DNA from 3 places in the Cobetia sp. Ld8 genome. Region 3 is predicted to be linked to each of the others. Evidence: predicted binding sites of a transcription regulator. Region 3 holds the regulator's gene; each other region holds the start of a gene.
What was found. The regulator LexA, encoded in region 3, represses DNA repair genes until DNA is damaged. The targets are predictions, from matches to a motif close to TACTGTNTANNTANACAGTA.
Positions count from the first base shown of each region.

Region 1: the regulator LexA is predicted to act here: its motif matches at 4,138-4,157, upstream of dinB (DNA polymerase IV).
Region 2: the regulator LexA is predicted to act here: its motif matches at 3,445-3,464, upstream of ruvC (crossover junction endodeoxyribonuclease RuvC).

Region 1 is NZ_JBISHF010000007.1:44,887-52,216, forward strand. It holds gene ACJJV2_RS05160 (hypothetical protein) at 1-545, shown strand, start outside; gene ACJJV2_RS05165 (glycosyltransferase family 2 protein) at 542-1,897, shown strand; gene ACJJV2_RS05170 (HlyD family secretion protein) at 1,897-3,042, shown strand; gene dinB (DNA polymerase IV) at 3,061-4,119, opposite strand; gene ACJJV2_RS05180 (Na+/H+ antiporter family protein) at 4,283-5,629, opposite strand; gene ACJJV2_RS05185 (YrbL family protein) at 5,960-6,577, shown strand; gene bioA (adenosylmethionine--8-amino-7-oxononanoate transaminase) at 6,716-7,330, opposite strand, start outside.
Region 2 is NZ_JBISHF010000007.1:849,000-856,329, forward strand. It holds gene tolQ (protein TolQ) at 1-30, opposite strand, end outside; gene ybgC (tol-pal system-associated acyl-CoA thioesterase) at 166-600, opposite strand; gene ruvB (Holliday junction branch migration DNA helicase RuvB) at 597-1,640, opposite strand; gene ruvA (Holliday junction branch migration protein RuvA) at 1,881-2,495, opposite strand; gene ruvC (crossover junction endodeoxyribonuclease RuvC) at 2,808-3,386, opposite strand; gene aspS (aspartate--tRNA ligase) at 3,667-5,454, opposite strand; gene ACJJV2_RS08430 (FmdB family zinc ribbon protein) at 5,602-5,826, opposite strand; gene ACJJV2_RS08435 (D-2-hydroxyacid dehydrogenase) at 6,146-7,198, shown strand; gene ACJJV2_RS08440 (hypothetical protein) at 7,323-7,330, opposite strand, start outside.
Region 3 is NZ_JBISHF010000008.1:458,309-465,638, forward strand. It holds gene nagZ (beta-N-acetylhexosaminidase) at 1-1,066, opposite strand, end outside; gene ACJJV2_RS12895 (L,D-transpeptidase family protein) at 1,326-1,868, opposite strand; gene ACJJV2_RS12900 (TetR/AcrR family transcriptional regulator) at 1,868-2,545, opposite strand; gene lexA (transcriptional repressor LexA) at 3,113-3,742, shown strand; gene ACJJV2_RS12910 (hypothetical protein) at 3,860-4,099, opposite strand; gene ACJJV2_RS12915 (DUF6586 family protein) at 4,352-4,831, opposite strand; gene topA (type I DNA topoisomerase) at 4,831-7,330, opposite strand, start outside.

The sequences.
Region 1 (7,330 bases), on a different contig from region 3:
CGCTGGCGCTCAGCGAAGCCGGGCGTCGCGTCGTTGCCTTGCCGCGCAAGGAAGGCATGTCCGAGCAGATGGTGGGACAGCGAGTCTCACGCGCCGAGCTTCATCACATGCTGGACCTGCTGGTGCCGCTCGCCCGTCGTCATGCCCACCGCCATCTGCTGATGGTGATGTCCTCCGGCGCCCTTCCTTCACGCTCGGTGGCGTCTCCGCTGTCGGCTTCATCGCCGGCTGCGTCATTGAGCGCCATGGCCCAGCGTCTGACGAGCCTGCTGCGTGATACTGACCTGGTCTGTGAATACGACGCCGGCCATTGGCTCTTTCTACTGCCCCATACGCCCCGTGAACACTTTGCGGATATCGCACGACGCATCAAGTCACTGACTGATCTGGCAGAGGACGACGCGGGGCTGAATATCGCGCTCGAGATGCATGAGCTACCCAGCGAGCGCTGCACAGGCAAGGCGCCATACTGGCTGGCGCAATTGCTGGACGATCAAGCGTCTGGTCAACCGAGTGGCAAGATGCCATCCGAGGCCGAGGCATGAGAGAGCTGGATATCTTTGTCTCGCAGGTATTGATGGAAATGCACTGGGTCAGTGGCTCGATGCTGCACTCGCCGTGGGTGGCGGTATCCATTCTGCCCTTGTTGATTCTCTTCGAACTGCCGCTGGCCGCCATCGTGATTACTGGCATGGTCGGCCATCTGCGCGATCGCGGCTGGGGCAGCACTCATGATGCCAGGGGCATGCCCGAGCGCTATCCCTCCGTCAGCTGCCTGGTGCTTTGCTATTCCGAAGGCGAGGGGGTGACCGCCAGCGCCGAATCCTTGTTGCATCAGGATTATCCCGGCCACGTCGAGGTGATCATGGTGATCGATGGCGCCACGGCCAATCACGAGACGTTGGCGGCTGCCCGGCGTCAGGCCAGTGCCTTTCGGCAGCATGCCAACCGTACCCTGCGGGTGGTGCCCAAGTGGCAGCGCGGGGGGCGGGTCTCGTCACTCAATACCGGGCTCGGGCTTGCCACCGGTGAGCTGGTGTATGCATTGGATGGTGATACCGGCTTCGCCAGTGACATGGTCACGCGCAGCGTGGTGGTGTTCGAAGACCCCGATGTACTGGCGGCGGCCGGCAACTTGCGCATTCGCAATCGCAAGGTCTCGCTGGCGACACGCCTGCAATCCCTGGAATACCTGCTGTCGATCGAATATGGCCGTACCGGGCTGGCGCGCTGGAATCTGATCAACAACATCTCGGGGGCCTTTGGCATCTTCCGCACCGATATCGTGCGTCAGGTCGGCGGCTGGGACACCCATACCGCGGAAGACCTGGATCTTACCTTGCGTCTCAAGCAGTACCAGCGTCGCCATCCGCATATGCGACTTGCGTTCATCCCCGAAGCCGTCGGCTTCACGGATGGCCCGGAAACCCTGCGCAGCCTGGCGAGTCAGCGCATGCGCTGGGAGGGCGACCTCTATTTCATCTACCTGCGCAAGCATTGGCGTGGCATGCGGCCGCGCTTGATGGGGTGGCCCGGCACGCTGTTCACGATGACCTACGGCTTGGTGCAAAGTGTGGCGCTGCCTTTCCTGATCGGTGGCTATGTCATCTGGTGGTACGCCACCCAGCCACTGGTGCATGCGGTGTCGATCAGCGTGCTGCTCTATCTCATCTATCTGCTGCTGTGCAGCTGGTACGCGCTGGCCGGGCTTTGCTGTGTCAGTCGCGACATTCCGGTCGCGCTCAGGAACATGGTCTGGCTGCCGGTGCTTCCGTTCTACCAGCTGAGCATGCGTCTGTTGGCACTGGTCGCGATTCTCAATGAAATGCTGCGTCGCAGCCACGAAGAAACCAGCATGGCCCCGTGGTGGGTCCTGCGCCGAGGAAAACGCTTCTGATGGATATTCGATTTGACCCGGAAAAGTCTCGTCACCCGGACCAGCAGTCCGGGCTGAAGGTCCCCTACGCCAAGGCCAGGCGGGGCGGAGGGCGCTGGCGCTGGATAGGGCTGATGGCTCTGGTACTGGTGCCGGTGGTGGCCTTCTCCTGGTATGCGCTGCGCGACCGCTTGCTGCTGTCGGCCCCGGCGGTACTGACGCACGAGCCGCTGGTGATCACCAGTCCGCGTGATGCGCGTGTCGTGGATGTGCCTCAGCGTGCCGGCCAGCGCGTCAAGCAGGGCAGCCCCCTGTTCGTGCTCGAGGATGGTGAGCTGGAGGCTGATCGCACCGCGCTCAAGGAGATTCTGGCCACGCTTCCCGACAAGGGGGCACAGCAAGAGAGCGAGTCGCTGGTCGATACCGCTCGCCAGCGGGTCGATAACGCCGAGGCCTCATTGCGCTTCCAGTCCGGGCTGGCTGACAAGTTCGATGACTTCCGTCGCCAGGGTGAGGTCCCCCTGACGGACCTCGCCAGTATTCACGTGGCACGTGCCAGTGCTCAGGATCAACTGTCGGGAGCGCGTGAGAACCTGCTGCTGCAGCTGCGCGAGAATACGCGCTCCGAGCTGGCTGGCCCGGTAGTTCAGCGCCGTCAGGACCTGACTCGCCAGCTGGCGCGTATCGAAGCCAGTATCGCGGCGATGTCCTTGATGGCGGCTCAGGATGGCCTGTTGGCCAAGAGCTATGTACAGCCTGGTCAGCAGGTGAGTGCTGGCGAACCTCTGGGCGTGCTGGTGCCTGCCAATGCGCCGGAACTGCATGCCTATTTCTCGCCGAAATATGTCGGCAAGGTGGCTGTCGGGCGAGTGGCCGAGGCGCATTTCGCGGATGGCCGCAGTGTATTGGCGCGTATCGTGGCGCCGCCGGAGCTGACCCAGAAGCTGCCCTCACAGCTGGCGGGCCCCTTCGATGCCAATCAAGCGATGCTCGAAGTCAGGTTGCGCCCCCTCGAAGCCATCGACGTTCAGCATGATGTGGAAGGTCTGCCGCTGGAGATTCGTCTGCGTTCCCCCTCGGCGCTCTGGGGAGATTGGGGCGATGAAGGTGAAGCGGATACCACTGCGGCAGAGCGCTCTTCGCCCGAGGCGAAGGCGGAGGCATGACCGCGAACGAGCAAGGAGCTAGAACAATCCCAGCTGCTGGGCGTCCTCACGGGCCTTGAGGCGCACGCCGACGCCCAGCAGGCGCACAGGTCGATGGCCGCGTTGCCAGGCTTGCTCCATCAGCAGGGCGAAGCTGTTGGCGCTCGGCAGTGTGGTGGTCGAGGCTGGGAGCAGGCTTTCCAGCGTGGTGCTCTCGAAGTTGCTGAAGCGGATCTTGACGAACTGCTTGGCCAGCACCGGCTGGTCATGGCGGGCGTGACGGCTGGTCAGGCGTTCGAGCAGGGCGGGCAGGCGCTCGAGACAGGCCGGCAGATCAGGCAGGTCGTGATCGAAGGTGTGCTCGACACTGATCGACTTGCGCTCGCGCTCGACACGCACCGGTCGCTCATCGATGCCGTGCGCCAGTTCGTGCAGGCGGGTGCCGAACTTGCCGAAGTGCTCGGCCAGTGTCGTCAACGGCGTGGTGCGCATGTCTTCGCAGGTGGTGATGCCCAGGCGCGTCAGACGCGCCAGCGTCGCGGGGCCGACCCCATGCAGCTTGCCGACGGGCAGCTGGCGGATGAAGGCGTCGCTGGTCTCGGGGGTGATCACCGTCAGGCCATCGGGCTTTTCCCAGTCACTGGCGATCTTGGCCAGAAACTTGTTGGCGGCCACGCCAAGGGAAAGCGTGATGCCGGTGCGCTTGAGCGCCTCTTCCTTCAACCAGCGCGCCATCCAGGTGGCGCTGCCCTGAAAGTCAGTCACGGCGCTGACATCCAGATAGGCCTCATCCAGCGAGAGGGGCTCCACCAGGGGCGTCAGCTCATGGAAGAGTGACTGGATCTCGGCGGAAACGGCGCGGTAGCGCTCGAAATCCGGGGGCACCAGAATCAGCTGAGGGCACAGGCGCAGCGCGCGGGCAGTCGACATCGCCGAGCGTACGCCGAAGGCACGTGCGGGATAGTTGCAGGTGGCGATGACACCGCGTTGCTCGGTGCGGCCACCGATGGCGATGGGCACCTCGCGCCACTCGGGATGGCGGAGCATCTCGACGGCGGCATAGAAGCAATCGCAGTCGGCGTGGAGGATCTTGCGCATGCGCGCATCATGCTAAAAGACTGGATGGCTGTCCAGTGGCGGTACCCATTCATTGCGCCTGAGTCGGCTCCGCAACGACAACGCCCGACAGTGAGGGAGTCCTCTCTGTCGGGCGTTGGCATGTCTGGCATCTCGCTTGGGTGTGAGACTGTCGTTCAGCGGATTACAGCGTCATCGCGGCCACCCAGCCGAACACGATCAACGGGATGTTGTAGTGGATGAAGGTCGGCACCACGCTGTCCCAGATGTGGTCGTGCTGCTGATCGACATTCAGACCGGCCGTCGGGCCGAGGGTCGAGTCAGAGGCCGGTGAGCCGGCGTCTCCCAGCGCGGCGGCGGTGCCGATCAGCGCGACGGTAGCCAGCGGCGAGAAGCCGAATTGCAGCGCCAGCGGCACATAGATGGCGGCAATGATCGGAATGGTCGAGAAGCTGGAGCCGATACCCAGGGTGATGAACAGACCGACCATCAGCATGACCAGCGCGGCCAGCGGCTTGTTGTCACCGATGAAGTGGAAGGAGGCGTCGACCAGGGTCTGGATGTCGCCGGTGGCCTTCATCACGGAAGCGAAACCTGCCGCCGAGATCATGATGAAGCCGATCAGCGCCATCATGCGCATGCCGGAGGTGAAGAGGTCATCCGCTTCGTTCCACTTGAACAGACCACCCAGCGAGAGGATGGCGAAGCCGACCAGGCCGCCGAGAATCATCGAGCCGGAATACAGCTGAATGCCGAGGGCGGCGATGATGGCGACGCCTGCCATGATCAGGCCGCTCTTGGACGGCGTGTGCATGGGCGTGTGGTGCGGTACGTTGCTGGACTTGATCTCGCGGGTCGCGTAGTCACGCGGCTTGCGGTAGGAGACGAACAGCGCCGTCAGCAGGCCGAGGAACATGCCGCCGACCGGAATCGCCATCGCCATCGGCACCATGCCGCGGGTCACGTCGAGGCCGAGCGACTGGCCGGCCTCATTGATATTGGCCAGCAGGATGTCGTTGAGGAATATGGAGCCGAAACCGACCGGCAGCAGCATGTAGGGCGCGGTCAGGCCGAAGGTCAGTGCACAGGCCACGGCACGACGATCCAGGCGCAGGCGGTTCATGGCGACCAGCAGCGGCGGAATCAGGATCGGGATGAAGGCGATGTGAACCGGAATCAGGTTCTGGGAGGAAATCGCGACCAAGGTCACGCTGCCCAGCAGGCCGTACTTGATGGCCGTCTGGCGGCGCGGCGTGCTTTCGCCATTGAGCAGGCCGATCAGGCGTGCGGCGAGCAGGTCCGGCAAACCGGAGCGAGACAGGGCGACGGCGAAGGCACCGAGGGTGGCATAGGCCAGCGCGACCTTGGCGCCGCCACCGACACCGTCATTGAAGGCGCCGAGCGTGTCGGTCAGGGACAGGCCGCTGAACAGACCGCCGACCAGGGCGCCGGCGACCAGCGCGAAGACGACCGAGACGCGAGCCAACGACAGGCCGACCATGACCAGGACGGCCAGAATTACCGCATTCATGCGAGTACCTCTATGTGGGGTTGTGCCAGCTTTGGGAGTGTTGCGGACAGAGCGGGCGAACTGTGGGTGCGTGGCCACCCGATCCCGGGGCAATGCCTCGCATGACGTGTACATTCGTGACGAATGCCTTGCTGTCGCAGTGTTCCTGCGGCTTCCTCCTGAATGCCGTCAAAAACGGCGCATTATCTTACCAGAAGGGCAACGCAAGCTGAATGGCCGATGAACGTGGGCGCTGCCAAATGCCACAAGTTGGCGTGCCATGACGGCTTTTTGTAGAATGCCACGCTGCCCGGCGGCTGCAGTCGCAGGCGTTATTCAACAGGAGTGCGCATGCTGGAGCTGGAAAATGCCCGCGTCATCGGCATGGGAAATGATCGGCGTGTCTATCAGGACCCGAACGACCCCCATCGCTGCATCAAGGTCCCGCGTTACCCTGACAAGGGCAGCCGCCAGAATGAACGCGAGCAACGCTATTTCGAGGGCCTGGTCAGACGTGGCATGCGCGACTGGTCCTATGTGCCTGCCTACCACGGCAGTGTCGCCACCGCCGAGGGGCTCGGGCTGGTCTTCGATCTGATTCTCGACAGTGACGGCTCCACGTCACGCCGACTGCGCGAGGTGCATCTCGAGACCCCCGAGCGCCTGAGCGCCGAGGTGCTGGTGAGCGAGCTGGCCAATCTCTACCGCTATCTCGAGAAACGCTGGTTGATTCCGTCTGATCTCAATGATCGCAATATCGTGGTCCAGTTCAGCGACGACCAGTCGCCCAGGTTGTGGCTGATCGACGGTATCTCGAATCCTGACTTCATTCCGCTGGCGACCAGTGTCGCCTGGCTGGCACGGCGCAAGATCGCGCGTCGTTATCGTCACTTCCTCAAGAAGCTGGTCAAGGGCGGTCAGCTCTCGCCAGAGGATTACCAGGCACTCGAAGCCCGCCTGTGGGGGTGAATGCCTCTGATGGTGACGGCTCTCGTGACTGGTGGCTCTCGAGAGTGACTGCCCCTGATGGCGCTTGTCGCTGATGGCAATCGCCTTTGATGAACATCGCCAGGGGCAGTCGTGTTGTATGTCAGTGCAATCAGTGCATCAGTGTTCCAGGGTCTCGAAGTAGCTGGTCATCGCATGGGTGATCTGGCGCAAGTCCTGCGGTGAGGTGATATAGGCCGGCATGGTATAGAGCCAGCGACCGAAGGGACGTAACCAGACACCCAGTTCACGGGCATGGGCCTGAGCGCCTGCCAGACTGCTGGCATCGTGCACTTCTATCACCGCCGTGGCACCCAATACGCGTATATCGCGAATGGCGGGGTGGGAGAAATTCAGCAGGGTGTCGCGCAACAATTGATTGAGCTCGGCAATCTTGCCCAGATAATTCTCTTCCTCGAATACCGCGAGACTTTCCAGTGCTACCCGACAGGCCAGCGGATTGCCCATGAAGGTCGGGCCGTGCATGAAGGCGCTATTGGCATCCTCGCCATCAAATGCATGGAAGATATGACTCTGGGCCAGGGTGGCGGCATGTCCCAGATATCCCCCCGTCAGTCCCTTGGAGAGCACCATGATGTCGGGAGAGACATTGGCGTGTTCACAGGCAAACATCTTGCCGGTCCGACCGAAACCGGTCGCGACTTCATCGAAGATCAATACGATTCCGAACTCATCACATAACTCGCGCGCCGCCTCGAGATAGTAGGGCGAGTA
Region 2 (7,330 bases), on a different contig from region 3:
GGCGTTCACGAACAGCGAAATGATCGACATCGAATCTTCCACGGAAATCCCTCTTTACTTGGTTCAGTCTGTGCCACCGTCAATCAGTGACACGATAAATAATCTGTTCATCAGCCTGGCGTCTCGGCGCCTGGCTGGCAGCGGCCTCGTCTGCGCCTTGTGATCTCAGACCTCAAGAGCCGCAAGCAATTCCCCGGGCCAGCGTCTGGGACGCAAGGTCGTGGCATCGACGCAAGCGATCACGACTTCCGCTTCGCTCAATATCTGCTCACCGCGCAGCGCCTTCTGGGTGAACGTCAAGCGTGCACCGCGCAAGGCACCTGCCGTTGCCGTCACGGTCAGCAGGTCGTCCAGATGCGCAGGACGAAGATAACGATTTGTTACGCTGTGTACTACCAGCTGAATGCTTTTTTCAAGCAAGGCTTGCTGCGTGAAACCCTTTGCTCGCAACCATTCACTGCGAGCGCGCTCCATGAAGCGCAGATAATTCACGTAGTAGACGATGCCACCGGCATCAGTATCCTCGATGTAGACGCGCACAGTATGGTGAAAACATGCAGCTTCACCCTTCAACGTATTTCCTGCGCCTTCAGATGTCATGACGCGTCACTTCCTTCCTGTCCCAGCCGCGCCTGCTCTTCACGCGGGGTGATCCCGAAGTGCAGATAGGCCGAGCGCGTAACCAGTCGCCCACGCGCCGTGCGCATCATGAAGCCTTGCTGAATCAGGTAGGGCTCCAGCACATCCTCGATGGTATCGCGCTCTTCCCCGATGGCCGCCGCCAATGAATCGACCCCGACCGGCCCGCCATCGAACTTCTCGATCATTGCCAGCAGCAGTCGACGGTCCATGTGATCCAGGCCGTGGCTGTCGACGTTGAGCATGTTGAGCGCCTTGTCGGCCACTTCCAGCGTCAAGCGACCATCCGAGCGCACTTCGGCGAAGTCACGCACCCGGCGCAGCAGGCGATTGGCGATACGCGGCGTGCCGCGGGAACGACGCGCAATCTCCAGCGCCCCTTCCATCTCGACTTCCATGCCGGAAAGCCTGGCACTGCGTGCCACGATGTCGGTGAGTGACTCGATATCGTAGAACTCGAGGCGCTGGACGATGCCGAAGCGATCGCGCAGCGGCGCCGTCAGCAGCCCCGCGCGCGTCGTCGCGCCGACCAGGGTGAATCGTGGCAGCTCAAGCTTGATCGAGCGGGCCGCGGGGCCTTCACCGATCATGATGTCGAGCTGGTAATCTTCCATCGCCGGATAGAGCACTTCCTCGACGGCCGGAGACAGGCGGTGAATCTCGTCGATGAACAGGACATCGCCTTCCTGCAGGTTGGTCAGCATCGCTGCCAGGTCCCCTGCCCGCTCCAGCACCGGCCCGGAGGTCGACTTGATATCGACACTCATCTCGCTGGCGATGATATGCGCCAGCGTCGTCTTGCCGAGACCGGGCGGGCCGAAGACCAGGGTGTGATCCAGACTATCGCCTCGTCCTCGCGCGGCACTGATGAAGATTTCCATCTGCTCGCGGACGATGGGCTGTCCGATGTAGTCACTCAGCGTGCGTGGCCGGTTGGCGCGATCGATCCGCTCTTCCGGATCATGCGTCGCCGCGGAGATCAGTCGGTCCGACTCCATCATGATGCTTGCTCAACTCCTGATGACGCAGGTCACGCACATGACGCGGGTCATGGGCCATGAACGTGCGTCAGTGGCAGGTGGCAAGGTTTGCCAGGGCGGTGCAACGATCTAGCGCATCTGCGTTCAAGCGCGCACTTTCTACCCCAGTAACCTGCCAACCCCTAGTCAATAAATCCAATCACGATGCGCCGTTTCCTTCACGGAAACTATAGGGCGCATGTTTGCTGCCCTGGCGAGGCTTCAGCTGGCCATCTTGCGCGCCAGCGCCGCCTTGATGAGCGCTTCGGTGGAGGCGCCGGTCTCGAGCCCGGAGAGCATCTTGGCCGCCTCGACAGGCTTGTAGCCCAGAGACACCAGCGCGGCTTCGGCATCCGCCAGAGGATGGGTGACCGGCGGTTGCGGCTGGGAGGCACGCGCCATTTCATCCAGCCCATCATCCGCCGGCAGCGTCCAATGCTTGAGGCGATCACGCATCTCGATGATCAGGCGATCCGCCGTCTTCTTGCCGACGCCCGGCAGACGTGTCAACGCTCGGCTGTCTTCGTCGTGAACACAGCGAATGAAATCGGACTGCTCCATTCCCGACAGAATCGCCAGCGCCAGTCGCGGACCGACACCGGAGATCTTGATCAATTCACGGAACAGACGACGCTCGGGCTCCTTGCCGAAGCCGTACAGCAACTGCGCGTCTTCGCGCACCACCAGGTGGGTGTAAAGCTGGCAATGTTCGCCCACGGCCGGCAAGCCCAACAGGGTGTTCATCGAAGCTTCCAGTTCATAACCGACACCCTGTACATCAAGCACCAGCTGCGGCGGTTGTTTTTCCAGCAATGTCCCGGTCAGGCGTCCAATCATGTTGCGGCTGTCCTTGCTCGGCAGAGAACGTGTTCGGTGGGATCGTGCTGCTCGCAGACCCGATTCTCTGCACGGATTGTTACAATGCGGGCAAGCCTACCAAAGATGAAGCGTAGGCGGCATGTCCCAGTGTCACGACGAATTTGTCGCATCTTTCTGACAGTCATACCTTGGGTGATGGCACGAAGCCTGATGCCACGCGGCTTGGCGCATCACGCAATCGGCTGCTGCCAGGCTCGGCAGACACTCTACAAGTGACTGAAAAATCGCTATTAATTGAGCACAATACCGCATTTGTCGCTCAGCGGCATGTCAGGCGTCGGGCTCGAAGTCTCGCCAGCTGCTGCTACGCCGTACACGGGTTCCCTTGCGTCGACTGGTATTCCCCAGCCCCAAGGCTTCCAACTGGTCATTGCCGGGCGTCAGGCGTCGACGCGCGAAACAATGCGTCAGCGCAATGGCCAGCGCATCGGCGGCATCGGCCTGCGGCGTGGCGGAAAGCTTGAGCGTATGCGTGACCATATGCTGCACCTGTGACTTCTCGGCGGCGCCGGTACCGGTCACGGCCTGCTTGATCTGCCGCGGCCCATATTCGAACACCGGCAAGCCGTGATTGGCCGCACACACGATGGCAGCCCCGCGCGCCTGGCCCAGCTTGAGCGCCGAATCGGCGTTCTTGGACATGAAGACCTGCTCGATGGCGAATTCAGCGGGGCGATGCAGGGCGATCACCTCGCTGATACCGGCATAGATCTGCGCCAGGCGCTGATCCAGGCTGACCTGTGACATGCGAATGCAGCCACTGTCCACATAGCGAGGCTGAGCCGCAGAGACATCCAATACCCCATACCCGGTCAGACGTGAGCCCGGGTCGATGCCAAGAATGATCATGCTGCCGCCTCGTCTCTCACACCTTGCGTCTTCGCTGTCGTCATCGCGCCATCGCTCTTACTGTGTATATAACCAGCTACCATGCCACAAAAAAGGCGGTGCGACACTGTCATCGCCTGACGTGAACGCCAGCAAACAGTCTCGCACCGCCTTGTCGGGCTTGCTCGCCCCCTCGCCTACCAGGCCAAAGGGACAAACCTGCCACTGCGGGACCGCCCTTGTCTGATCGAATCAGTCCAGACGGCCCCACCAGTCACTCTCTCGGTCATGCGCCGCTGAATCAGGCCTGACCGCTTTCGTCTTCGATCTTGACCTTCTGACGCAGACGGATGTTCAGCTCCTTGAGCTGCTCACCGCTGACCACACCCGGGGCGTCAGTCATCATGCAGCCGGCGCTCTGGGTTTTCGGGAAGGCAATCACTTCACGAATGGTCTTGGCGCCGGTCATCAGCATCACCAGACGGTCGAGACCGAAGGCCAGACCACCATGGGGCGGCGCGCCGAACTTCAGGGCGTCGAGCAGGAAGCCGAACTTCTCTTCCGCTTCTTCTTCACCGATGCCCAGCACTTCGAACACGGTACGCTGCATGGCCTGATCGTGGATACGGATGGAGCCGCCACCCAGCTCGGTGCCGTTGATGACCATGTCGTAGGCGCGAGACAGTGCCGCTTCCGGGTTGGCCTTGAGCTCTTCCGGCGTGCAGGACGGCGCGGTGAACGGGTGGTGCAGCGCGCTCAGGCGGCCGTTGGCATCGGCTTCGAACATCGGGAAGTCGACGACCCACAGCGGCGCCCACTCGCGGGTGTAGAGGTTGAGGTCTTCACCCAGCTTGACGCGCAGCGCACCGATGGCCTCGGCCACGATGTTGGCCTTGTCAGCGCCGAAGAACACGATGTCGCCGTCGACGGCGCCACAGCGGTCCAGCACTTCATCCACGACGTCTTCCATGAACTTGACGATCGGCGACTGCAGACCCTCGATGCCCTTGGCACGTTCGTTGACCTTGATCCACGCAAGGCCCTTGGCACCGTAGATGCCGACGAACTTGGTGTAGGCGTCGATTTCCTTGCGTGACAGGCTGGCACCGCCCGGCACACGCAGTGCGGCGACACGGCCCTTGTCGTCCTTGGCCGGACCGGAGAAGACCTTGAAGTCCACGCCGCTCATCAGGTCATCGACATCGACCAGTTCCAGCGGGATACGCAGGTCCGGCTTGTCGGAACCGAAGCGGCTGATGGCCTCGGAGTACGGCATGGTCGGGAAGTCGCCCAGCTCGACATCGAGCACTTCCTTGTAGAGGCCACGGATCATGGTCTCGGTCATGCCCATGATGTCCTGCTCGTCGACGAAGCTGGCTTCGAGGTCGATCTGGGTGAACTCCGGCTGACGGTCAGCACGCAGGTCTTCATCACGGAAGCATTTGGCGATCTGGTAGTAACGATCGACACCGGCGACCATCAGCAGCTGCTTGAACAGCTGGGGAGACTGCGGCAGTGCGAAGAAGCTGCCGGCGTAGGTGCGGCTCGGCACCAGATAGTCACGTGCGCCTTCCGGCGTGGCACGCGTCAGGATCGGGGTTTCGATGTCGAGGAAGCCCAGGGCTTCGAGCTGGGCGCGCACGCTGTGAGTGATGCGCGAGCGCAGACGCAGCTTCTCGATCATGTCGGGACGACGCAGGTCGACATAACGATACTTGAGGCGAACTTCCTCACCGACCTTGTTGTGGTCGTCGAGCTGGAACGGCGGCGTCTGTGCGGTGTTGAGCACTTCGACGTCCTTGGCCAGCACTTCGATCATGCCTGTCGGCATGTTCGGGTTCTGGGTGCCTTCCGGGCGCAGACGGATACGGCCCTTGATACGCAGCACGAACTCGCTGCGCGCCTTGTCGGCAGTGGCGAAGGCATCGACGGTGTCCGGATCGACGACGATCTGGGCGATGCCATCACGGTCGCGCATGTCGAGGAAGATGACGCCACCGTGGTCGCGACGGCGGTGCACCCACCCGCACAGAGTGACATCCTGATCGATCAGGGTCTCGTTCAGTTTGCCGCAATAGTGGCTGCGCATGTTGATTCCTTGTTGCTCAAATTCATGATCGACGCGCTGATGCGCATCTGTCTCAGAGGGCCTGCCGTTGGCGATGAGGGGCAAGGGTACCCGCTGGGCGCCCCTGACCCTCATCACGCTGATGCCTGACGCACTATCCCAGCTGTGTCAGGCGGTGCTGTCGCTACCACCGGCCAGATTCTTCTTGCTGCCGGACTTGAAATCCGTCTCGTACCAGCCACTGCCTGCCAGACGGAACCCGGCGGCGGAGACCAGCTTCTCGAGCTGGTCCGTCTTGCATTCCGGGCACTCCGTCAGCGGCGCAGCGCTGATCTTCTGCAACTTGTCCATCCGATGGCCACAGGCCTTGCAGTGGTATTCATAGATCGGCATGGTTTTCTTTCCTGACAATACTGGTCACGGGGCTGTCTGAGCACCATGAACCATGACAATGTTATGCCTTGCGGCGCGTCTTGCGTTCAGCGCACCTGCGGCCCCAACATGAGAGCTTTCGCAAGCACCAGCAAGAGACGCCTACAATAAGGCCAGTTGAGCGGCTTTCAAGTCAAAGCGAAAGGGGCACATTATAGCGTGCTCGGCCCCGTGCGGGGCAACACCCAAGCACAAACCGGCCCAGACGCTACGCACTCGTCATTTCCGGGCCAGCCTTTCTGTCTTCCTATCTATCTTCCTACGCCATCATGAGGCACCTATGTCCGATCACGATCGTACTGCGCAGTCTCCCTCTCATTCTTCCACGCCCGCTTCCTCTCACTGCGAGCCTGCCTCGTCCACCGGCGCCCCGCAGGCCGTCATGCTCGATGCCGGCTCCGTCGGTGACGGGCTGGACTTCTCGCGTCTCGAGGCCCGCCTGGAAGGATTGGTCTGTCATGACGCGACCGCGCCCGAGGAAGTGGTGCCACGGCTGAGCGGTGCCTCCATCGTGCTGGTCAACAAGGTACGCATCGAGGCGCACCACTTGGATGAGTTGCCGACCCTCAAGCTGATCGCGGTGATGGCGACCGGCACCAACAATATCGACATGGCGGCCGCCGAAGCACGCGGCATTCGAGTCATGAACGTCAATGCCTATGGCACTCACTCGGTGGCGCAGCACACCTGGATGCTGCTGCTGGCACTGGCAGGCCGCCTGCCGGAATACCAGACCGACATCGCCGCGGGCGAGTGGCAACGCAGCGCGACCTTCTGCCTGATGGGACGCCCCGTGGTGCAGCTGTCCGGCAAGCATCTGGTCATCATCGGCAAGGGAGAGCTGGGCACTGCGGTGGGCAGGCTGGCCGAGGCGTTCGGCATGCGCGTGACCTTTGCCGCCCGTCCGGGCACCGCCCCCACCGCCGAGCGCCCCGCGCTGGAAAGCCTGCTGCCCCAGGCTGACGCCATCAGTCTGCACTGCCCGCTGACCCCAGAGACGCAGCATCTGATCGATGAGCAGGCGCTCGCCGCCATGAAGCCCGGTGCACTGCTGGTCAATTGCGCCCGCGGGGGCATCATCGACGAGGATGCAGCGCTGGAGGCACTGGCCACCGGACAACTCGGCGGCCTGGCGGTGGATAGCCTGCCGGAGGAGCCGCCACGTGAAGGCCACTCGCTGCTCTCGGCCCTGGAAAGCCAGCACCATTCGGCGAGTGCGCCCTTGAACCTGATCGTCACGCCGCACAATGCCTGGATCAGCCAGGAGGCGCGCCAGAACATGCTCGATCTCAGTCTGGCCAATATCGAGACATTCCTGAGCGAACACGCCTGACACGGCCTCAACCTCGCGGTGACAGCCACTGACGCCGAGTGGCAGGAGTGATCGGCACGTCACGAAAAAAGCCCCCGAACCGGCATATGCGCCGAGTCGGGGGCTTTTTATGAGTGGCCTGGCGTCAGCGGA
Region 3 (7,330 bases):
CCTGCCGTGATGCCTGACTGGCCGCCATCGATTCGAGCCGCGCGTGGGTGCGCCGCCAGCGTGCCAGCCCCACCAGGCCATCCAGCGTCGGGCGAGCTCGCGCATAGCGCAGCCGCGCCTGGCGCTTGCCACGGTGGCGCTGCTCATCGTCATCGAGGCTGTCGAGCACTTCGCGCGCGGCGGCCGGGTCATTGCAGACCAGCGCCATGTCGCAGCCGGCGTCCAGCGCCAGGCGCGCACGCTCTGCCGGACCACCTTCCGCGACAGCCGCCGCCATGCCGAGATCATCGGAGAAGATGGCGCCCTTGAAGCCGAACTCTTCGCGCAGCAGGCCCAACCAGCTGGGCGAGAAGCCCGCGGGACGTGCATCGAAATCCGGATAGATCACATGCGCCGGCATCACGCCGCCCAGACGCTCGGCGAGGGCCGCGAAGGGCTTGAGGTCATGCTCGCGCAGCTCGCGGAACGGCCGCGGGTCGACCACGCGCTCCAGATGGGTATCTGCCGAGATGCCACCATGCCCCGGGTAATGCTTGCCGACGGCGGACATGCCCGCCTCCTGCAACCCGTCGATGAAAGCGCCGCCCACCGCGATGACGTCTTCCGGCGTGGCGCCGAAGCTGCGATCGCCAATGATGGTCGAGCCCGCCACATCGATATCCAGTACCGGCGCAAAGGTGATATCACAGCCGATGGCTGCCATTTCCATGCCCAGCAGCCAGCCGGCATCGCGTGCCAGACCCAGGCCTGCGGCCTGGGCGTCTTCGCCGCAGCCATCACAGTCACGCCCGAGGCAGCACTGTGCCAGGCTGCGCATCGTTGGCAGGCGTGTCACGCCCTCGCGCAGACGCTGGACGCGCCCGCCTTCCTGATCGATGGCGATCAGCAGGTGGGGATTGACGCTGCGAATCTCGCGGCTCAGCTCCAGCACCTGCTCGGGAGAGGCGCAATTGCGCGCAAACAGGATGACGCCCCCGACGGCAGGGCGTGCCAGCAGTTCACGTTCGTCGCGGGCGAGGGTCAGCCCCGCAACATCGACCATTACGGAGCCCAGCGGCTGTGTCATGTCATCCTTCCTGTCCATGGCCTGCGGCAGTGATGTCCCGTGAAGAGAGGAATCACGACCGCCAGGACTTCATGTCTTTTACGGGGCTCGGCAGCCTGGAAGAAACGTGATGAATCAGGCTGCCAGCGCGAGGAAAGGCGCAATTCTAGCCGACTGAACCCCTATCGAACAGTCGCGGCCAGCTGCGCCTCGGCAAGGGGCTGTCACGTAGATTCCGGTAACAGCTCATGGAGGGTATCAGACTCGGACACCAACGCCTTCAGGCATGCAGCAGCACCGGAGTGTCGGGCACAGCCTCGGCAAAGAGTCGCAGCAGATCGTCATCACGCAAGCGAATGCAGCCGTGGGACGCCGCTACCCCCATGGGCTCAGTGCTGGGCGTGCCATGAAAATAGATGTAGCGGCGCAGGCTATCGACCCGCTCGCCGCGGGCATTGCGACCACGATTGACGCCGGGCTCGCGGCCGCTGAGCCACAGAATGCGCGTCAGGATCCAGTCACGCTCAGGATGCTCTAAGGCAAGCTCGGGCGTGAACACCTCGCCCGTGAAGCGCCGGCCGCGATAGACGGCGCCACGCGGATTGCCCGCCCCGATGGCGGCACGAATCACATGCCAGCCGGTTGGCGTGCAACCGCTGCCGTCGAGCTCGCCGATACCGTTGAGGCCGCTGGAGATCGCGCAGGCGTGCACCAGCGCGTCAGGGTCAGCCGCGGGGGGCGGCGCATCACGACTGCCACTCGGCATGTCATTGCGTATCTCAAGCCTCTGGCGCGAGAGATCCACCGCTACCCAGCAGGCCATCAGCTGGCCGCCTGGGTGACCGCCTCACCATCCCCGAGCGAGGCAGGCAGCGGCGCTGCCATCGCCGCGACCACCACCGGACGCATGTGCTGGATCAGCTCGCGCACCGTGGTGTGATGGCCGTACTCGGCCTCCTCGATATCGCGCAGCGCATCCAGGCCCGAGAAGGTAAAGATCACGCTGCCGAGCATGAAGTGCAGACGCCAGAAGCGCTCGTTGTCCGGCAGATCAGGCGTCGCCAGCTTCAGAAGCTCGGCGAAGCGGCTGAAGACCGTGCCGTAATGCTCACGGATATAGCGCCGCATGTGGCCCTGACCCTGGGTATAGGCCAGCCCGAGCAGGCGCATGAAGGTACGCAGACTGTTGCGCTCGGCCGGCACCTCCAGCACGGTACGCGCCATCACCTCCAGCAGGACCTCCAGCGGCACCTGACGCCCGGCGTATTGCTGCTCGATGCTGTCGAGTGCCGCGTGGAAACGCTCACTGAAAGGGTCGAGATAGCGCGCGAAGACCGCCTGGATCAGCGATTTCTTGGAGCCGAAGTGGTAGTTCACCGCCGCCAGATTGACCTTGGCCTTGCTGGTGATGTTGCGCAGTGAGGTCTCGGCGAAGCCGCGCTCGGCGAACAGCACCTCGGCAGTATCGAGGATGCGGGTAACGGTATCGGTCTGGGCCATGGGCGGAACCCTTGTCAGGTAGAAAAGGACTGGAGTCGTAGGTCACGGCGCAAGCCCCGCGCGGCGACTCTCTCATGAGGTGGTGCAGGTTCACCGCAAGGCGCGTTCGATCATGGCACCCGTGAGCACTACCATCGGCGAACATTCGTTTGAAACACCTTGATTCTAGCGCGCCATGCCATGACTGACAATTCTCTCGCGTTTCAAACACCAGAGGTTTAGCCAAGCCTGATATTCCCTCAACGCTGACCGAGCCGATTCAAGGGCTCGTCATGCTCGGTGACTGACCACCCACGCCAGAGCCAGGCCGGGTTCATCTCCAGGCATTCACTTCCAGGCATTCACTTCCAGGCATTCCCTTCCAGGCATTCCCTTCAAGAAAGAGTGCCTCGGATATCGGCACGAAAAGTCGCCAGACAGCGATATCTCGACGACTACCTGCCCTTTGAGGCCACCACGCAAGCCACGATGCCTTGCATGACCGCCATGACTGGATACAATGACAGTTGTATGGATGCACACCCCGTGCCGTCAGCTCAAGATGCCGCCCAGGCCAAAGGCAATGCCATGACCCAGCCGCTTACTCCGCGCCAGCAGGATGTCTTCGACTTCATCATCAAGACCATCAAGTCCTCTGGCTACCCACCGACGCGGGCCGAAATCGCCCAGGCGCTGGGCTTCCGCTCGCCGAATGCCGCCGAGGAGCATCTGCGTGCCCTCAAGCGCAAGGGCGCCATCGAGATGGTGCCGGGCACCTCACGTGGCATTCGCGTGCCGTCGCTGGCTGACGTCGACGACAGCGCCAACGATGGTCTGCCGGTGATCGGGGAAGTGGCCGCCGGCAGTCCGATTCTTGCCAGCGAGCATATCGACCGTCACTGCCCGCTGCCGAGCGACTACTTCTCGCCGGCTGCCGACTACCTGTTGCGCGTGCGCGGCGTGTCGATGAAGGACGTGGGAATTCTGGAAGGCGACCTGCTGGCCGTGCACCGCACCAGCAGCGTGCGTGACGGCCAGATCGTGGTGGCACGTCTGGGGGATGAGGTCACCGTCAAGCGCTTCCGCCGTGACGGGCATTACGTGTGGCTGGAAGCCGAGAACGAGGACTTCTCGCCGATCAAGGTCGACCTGCGCACGGACAGCCTGGAGATCGAGGGTCTCGGGGTGGGCGTCATCCGCGATGGCGGCCTGCACTGAGGCCTTGACCAGCAGCGCTTTTCTCGCAGAGTTCTGAGCAGCAGAAAAGCCGCACGCATTGCACAAAAAAACCCGCCTCGAGGCGGGTTTTTTTGTGCGCGAAGCGCGAGCGATGAATCAGTGCACGATGCCTTCTGACTGCTCGTCCTCGTCTTCTTCACCATCCCAGAGGCGAGTCCGGGTGATGGCGTGGTCGATCATCTCACGCGCGACCTCGAAACGATTGTCACGCAGCAGATCAGCGGCCTCGTCCGAAATGCGAATGCTGAGCAGCGGCTCACCTTCGCTTTCCGCGGCGCGCAGAATCACTTCACCATCTTCCATTTGCACAATTTCAAGTACGGCGGGATCGGACACGTCATTCCTCCTGCACGGCATCTCGCGAGATACCGGCGTCGTTGTAATCGTCAGCGCGACGGCTGGCAAGCCCGGCACCGCGTTGCCATCAGCGACGCAGAAAAAAGTACGACCACAGCCAGAGCCATGGTCGTACCGGAGAATGCAGGGCTTGCCACAATGCGATCAGTCTAGCACCCGTGAAGGCGAAACGTCACCCGATTGCCATGCGCCAGTCATCACCAGCGTGCAGCACCAGATCAACGCCTTGACCTACCACTCGACACTCGACTCGCGCAGCTGCGGCAGCAGCGCCTTGAATGCCGTGATGGCGGCACTGAGACGCTCGGCCAGCGAGGCGCTCGAGGCTGCCGCGATGATCAGACCATCACCACGCGAACGCGATTCCTCGCGGCGAGCGACGCCGCCCTCTTCATGCAGGCGGGTCACATCCGCGACCAGCTCAGACAACCAGCTGTCGGAATGCTCCAGCAGGCTGCGCAGCTGCTCGACCTCGGCGATGGGCGTCGGCGGCGACGCCAGGCGCTCGCGCCAGCTACCCTCTGGCCAGCGCGCCGTCACGGCACACTCTTCCAGCAATGACGCCAGCGCCAGCTCCAGCAGGGCGAGCGCGCCCTCTTCACCGGCCATGCGACGCGCCACGGCATGCTCATCGTCGCCAGAGGCTGCTGACTGGGCCAGCAGCAACTCGGCCTGATACAGCAGCTGATTGGTACGGGCACGCTGGCTCATCAGCTCTTGGCTCCCTTGCGCTTGTCCTCGACGACCCAGCGACCGTTGTCGTAGGTCGCTTTCCAACCGGTCGCCTTGCCTTCCTCATCGGTCATGACGTACTGAGCCTTGACCTTGCGCGAGAAGCGAATCTGCGCCGGACGTCCGTCCGGGTCCTGATCCGGGGCCTCGAGAATGAAGTGATACTTCTCCGGCAGCTCGTCGGCGTGCGCCTTGAGCTCCTTGACCAGCGGCGGACGCGTCTCGCGATTCTTGGGGAACTGACTGGCCGCCAGGAACAGGCCACTGGCGCCATCGCGCAGCACGTAGTGGTCCTCGACCTTGACGCAGGCAAGTTCCGGCATCGGAATCGGGTCCATCTTCGGCGGCGCCACTTCACCGGACTTGAGCAGCTTGCGGGTGTTCTTGCAATTCTCGTTGGTGCAGCCGAAGTACTTGCCGAAACGCCCGGTCTTGAGCTGCATGTCGGAACCGCACTTGTCGCACTCGATCACCGGGCCATCGTAGCCCTTGATGCGGAACTGACCTTCCTCGACCTCGTGACCGACACAGTCCGGGCTATTGCCGCAGACGTGCAGCTTGCGCTGCTCATCGATCAGGTAGCTGTCCATCGCGGTGGCGCAGATCGGGCAGCGACGCTTGGCGCGCAGCGCATCCGTCTCGGCATCTTCACCGGCATCGGCCGCCACGGCTTCATCGCCCGGCAGCAGATCGATGGTGGTCTTGCAGCGCTCCTTGGGCGGCAGGTTGTAGCCGGAACAGCCCAGGAAGACCCCGGTCGAGGCGGTACGGATCTGCATCTCACGTCCACAGGTCGGGCAGGCGATGTCCGTCGGCACCGGCTGGTTGGGACGCATGCCCTCTTCGGACTGGGCGTGGTCCAGCTCGGCCTTGAACTCGGCGTAGAAGGTGTCCAGCAGCTCGCGCCAGTTGCGTCCGCCGTTGGCCACCTCATCGAGATAGTCTTCCATGCGCGCCGTGAAGCCGAAGTCCATCAGGTCCTTGAAGGACTCGCTGAGGCGATCGGTGACGATGTCGCCCAGCTTCTCGGCATAGAAGCGACGGTTTTCCAGCGCCACGTAGCCACGGTCCTGGATGGTGGAGATGATGGCGGCATAGGTGGACGGACGACCGATACCGCGCTTCTCCAGCTCCTTGACCAGACTGGCCTCGGTGTAACGCGCCGTGGGCTTGGTGAAGTGCTGCAGCGGCTGCAGCTCGACCAGGTCCAGCTTCTCGCCGATGGCGAGGTCCGGCAGCGACTGGTCCTCTTCCTTCTTGCCCATCGGCTTCATGACACGCGTGTAGCCGTCGAACTTGAGCACACGGCCCTTGGCGCGCAGCTCGTAGCCATCCACTTCGATGGTCAGCGTGGAGGACAGGTATTCGGCCGGCAGCATCTGACAGGCCACGAACTGACGCCAGATCAGCTCATACAGGCGCTCGGCGTCACGCTCCATGCCGGCGAGATCGGTGGCGCGGCGCGACACTTCGGAAGGACGAATCGCTTCGTGCGCTTCCTGGGCGCCTTCCTTGCTGGAGTAGACGTTGGCCGCTTCCGGCAGGTAGTTGCTGCCGTATTCTTCGCTGATGAAGTCGCGTGCCGTAGCCACCGCGTCCGCCGACAGATTGGTCGAATCGGTACGCATGTAGGTGATGTAACCCGCCTCGTAGAGACGCTGGGCCATCATCATGGTCTTCTTGACCGAGAAGCCGAGACGACCACTGGCCGCCTGCTGCAGGGTCGAGGTGATGAACGGCGCGTTCGGCTTGGAGCGCGTCGGCTTGTCTTCACGATTGGTGATCGCGAGCTTGGCCGTGCGCAGCGCCGCGATGCGATCCATCGTCTCCTTCTCGCTGGTCGGACGGAAGGCCTTGCCATCCTGACGCGCCAGCTCGAAACGGATCGCTTCACCACTGGCGGCGGCCAGCTCAGCGTGGACATCCCAGAACTCTTCGGGGATGAAGGCGCGAATCTCGCGCTCACGCTCGACGATCAGACGCACGGCAACCGACTGCACTCGCCCAGCGGACAGACCACGAGCGACCTTGGCCCACAGCAGCGGCGAGACCATGAAGCCGACGACGCGATCCAGATAGCGGCGTGCCTGCTGGGCATGCACGCGGTCCATCTTCAGTTCGCCCGGCTCATCGAAGGCCGCCGTGATCGCCTTCTTGGTGATCTCGTTGAACACCACGCGCTTGTAACGCGAATCGTCGCCACCGATGGTCTCGCGCAGGTGCCAGGCAATCGCCTCACCTTCGCGGTCCAGATCCGTCGCGAGATAGATGGTGTCGGCTTTCTCGGCCAGACGCGTCAGCTCGGAAACGACCTTTTCCTTGCCGGGCAGGATCTCGTAATGCGCCTCCCAGCCATTCTCCGGGTCGACCCCCATGCGGCGGATCAACTGGGTCTTGGCCTTCTGCGCCTTGTGAGCCGCCTTGACCTCGGGCGACATCTTGCGAGTCTCCGCCGCCTGACGGGCACGTTCCTTGGGG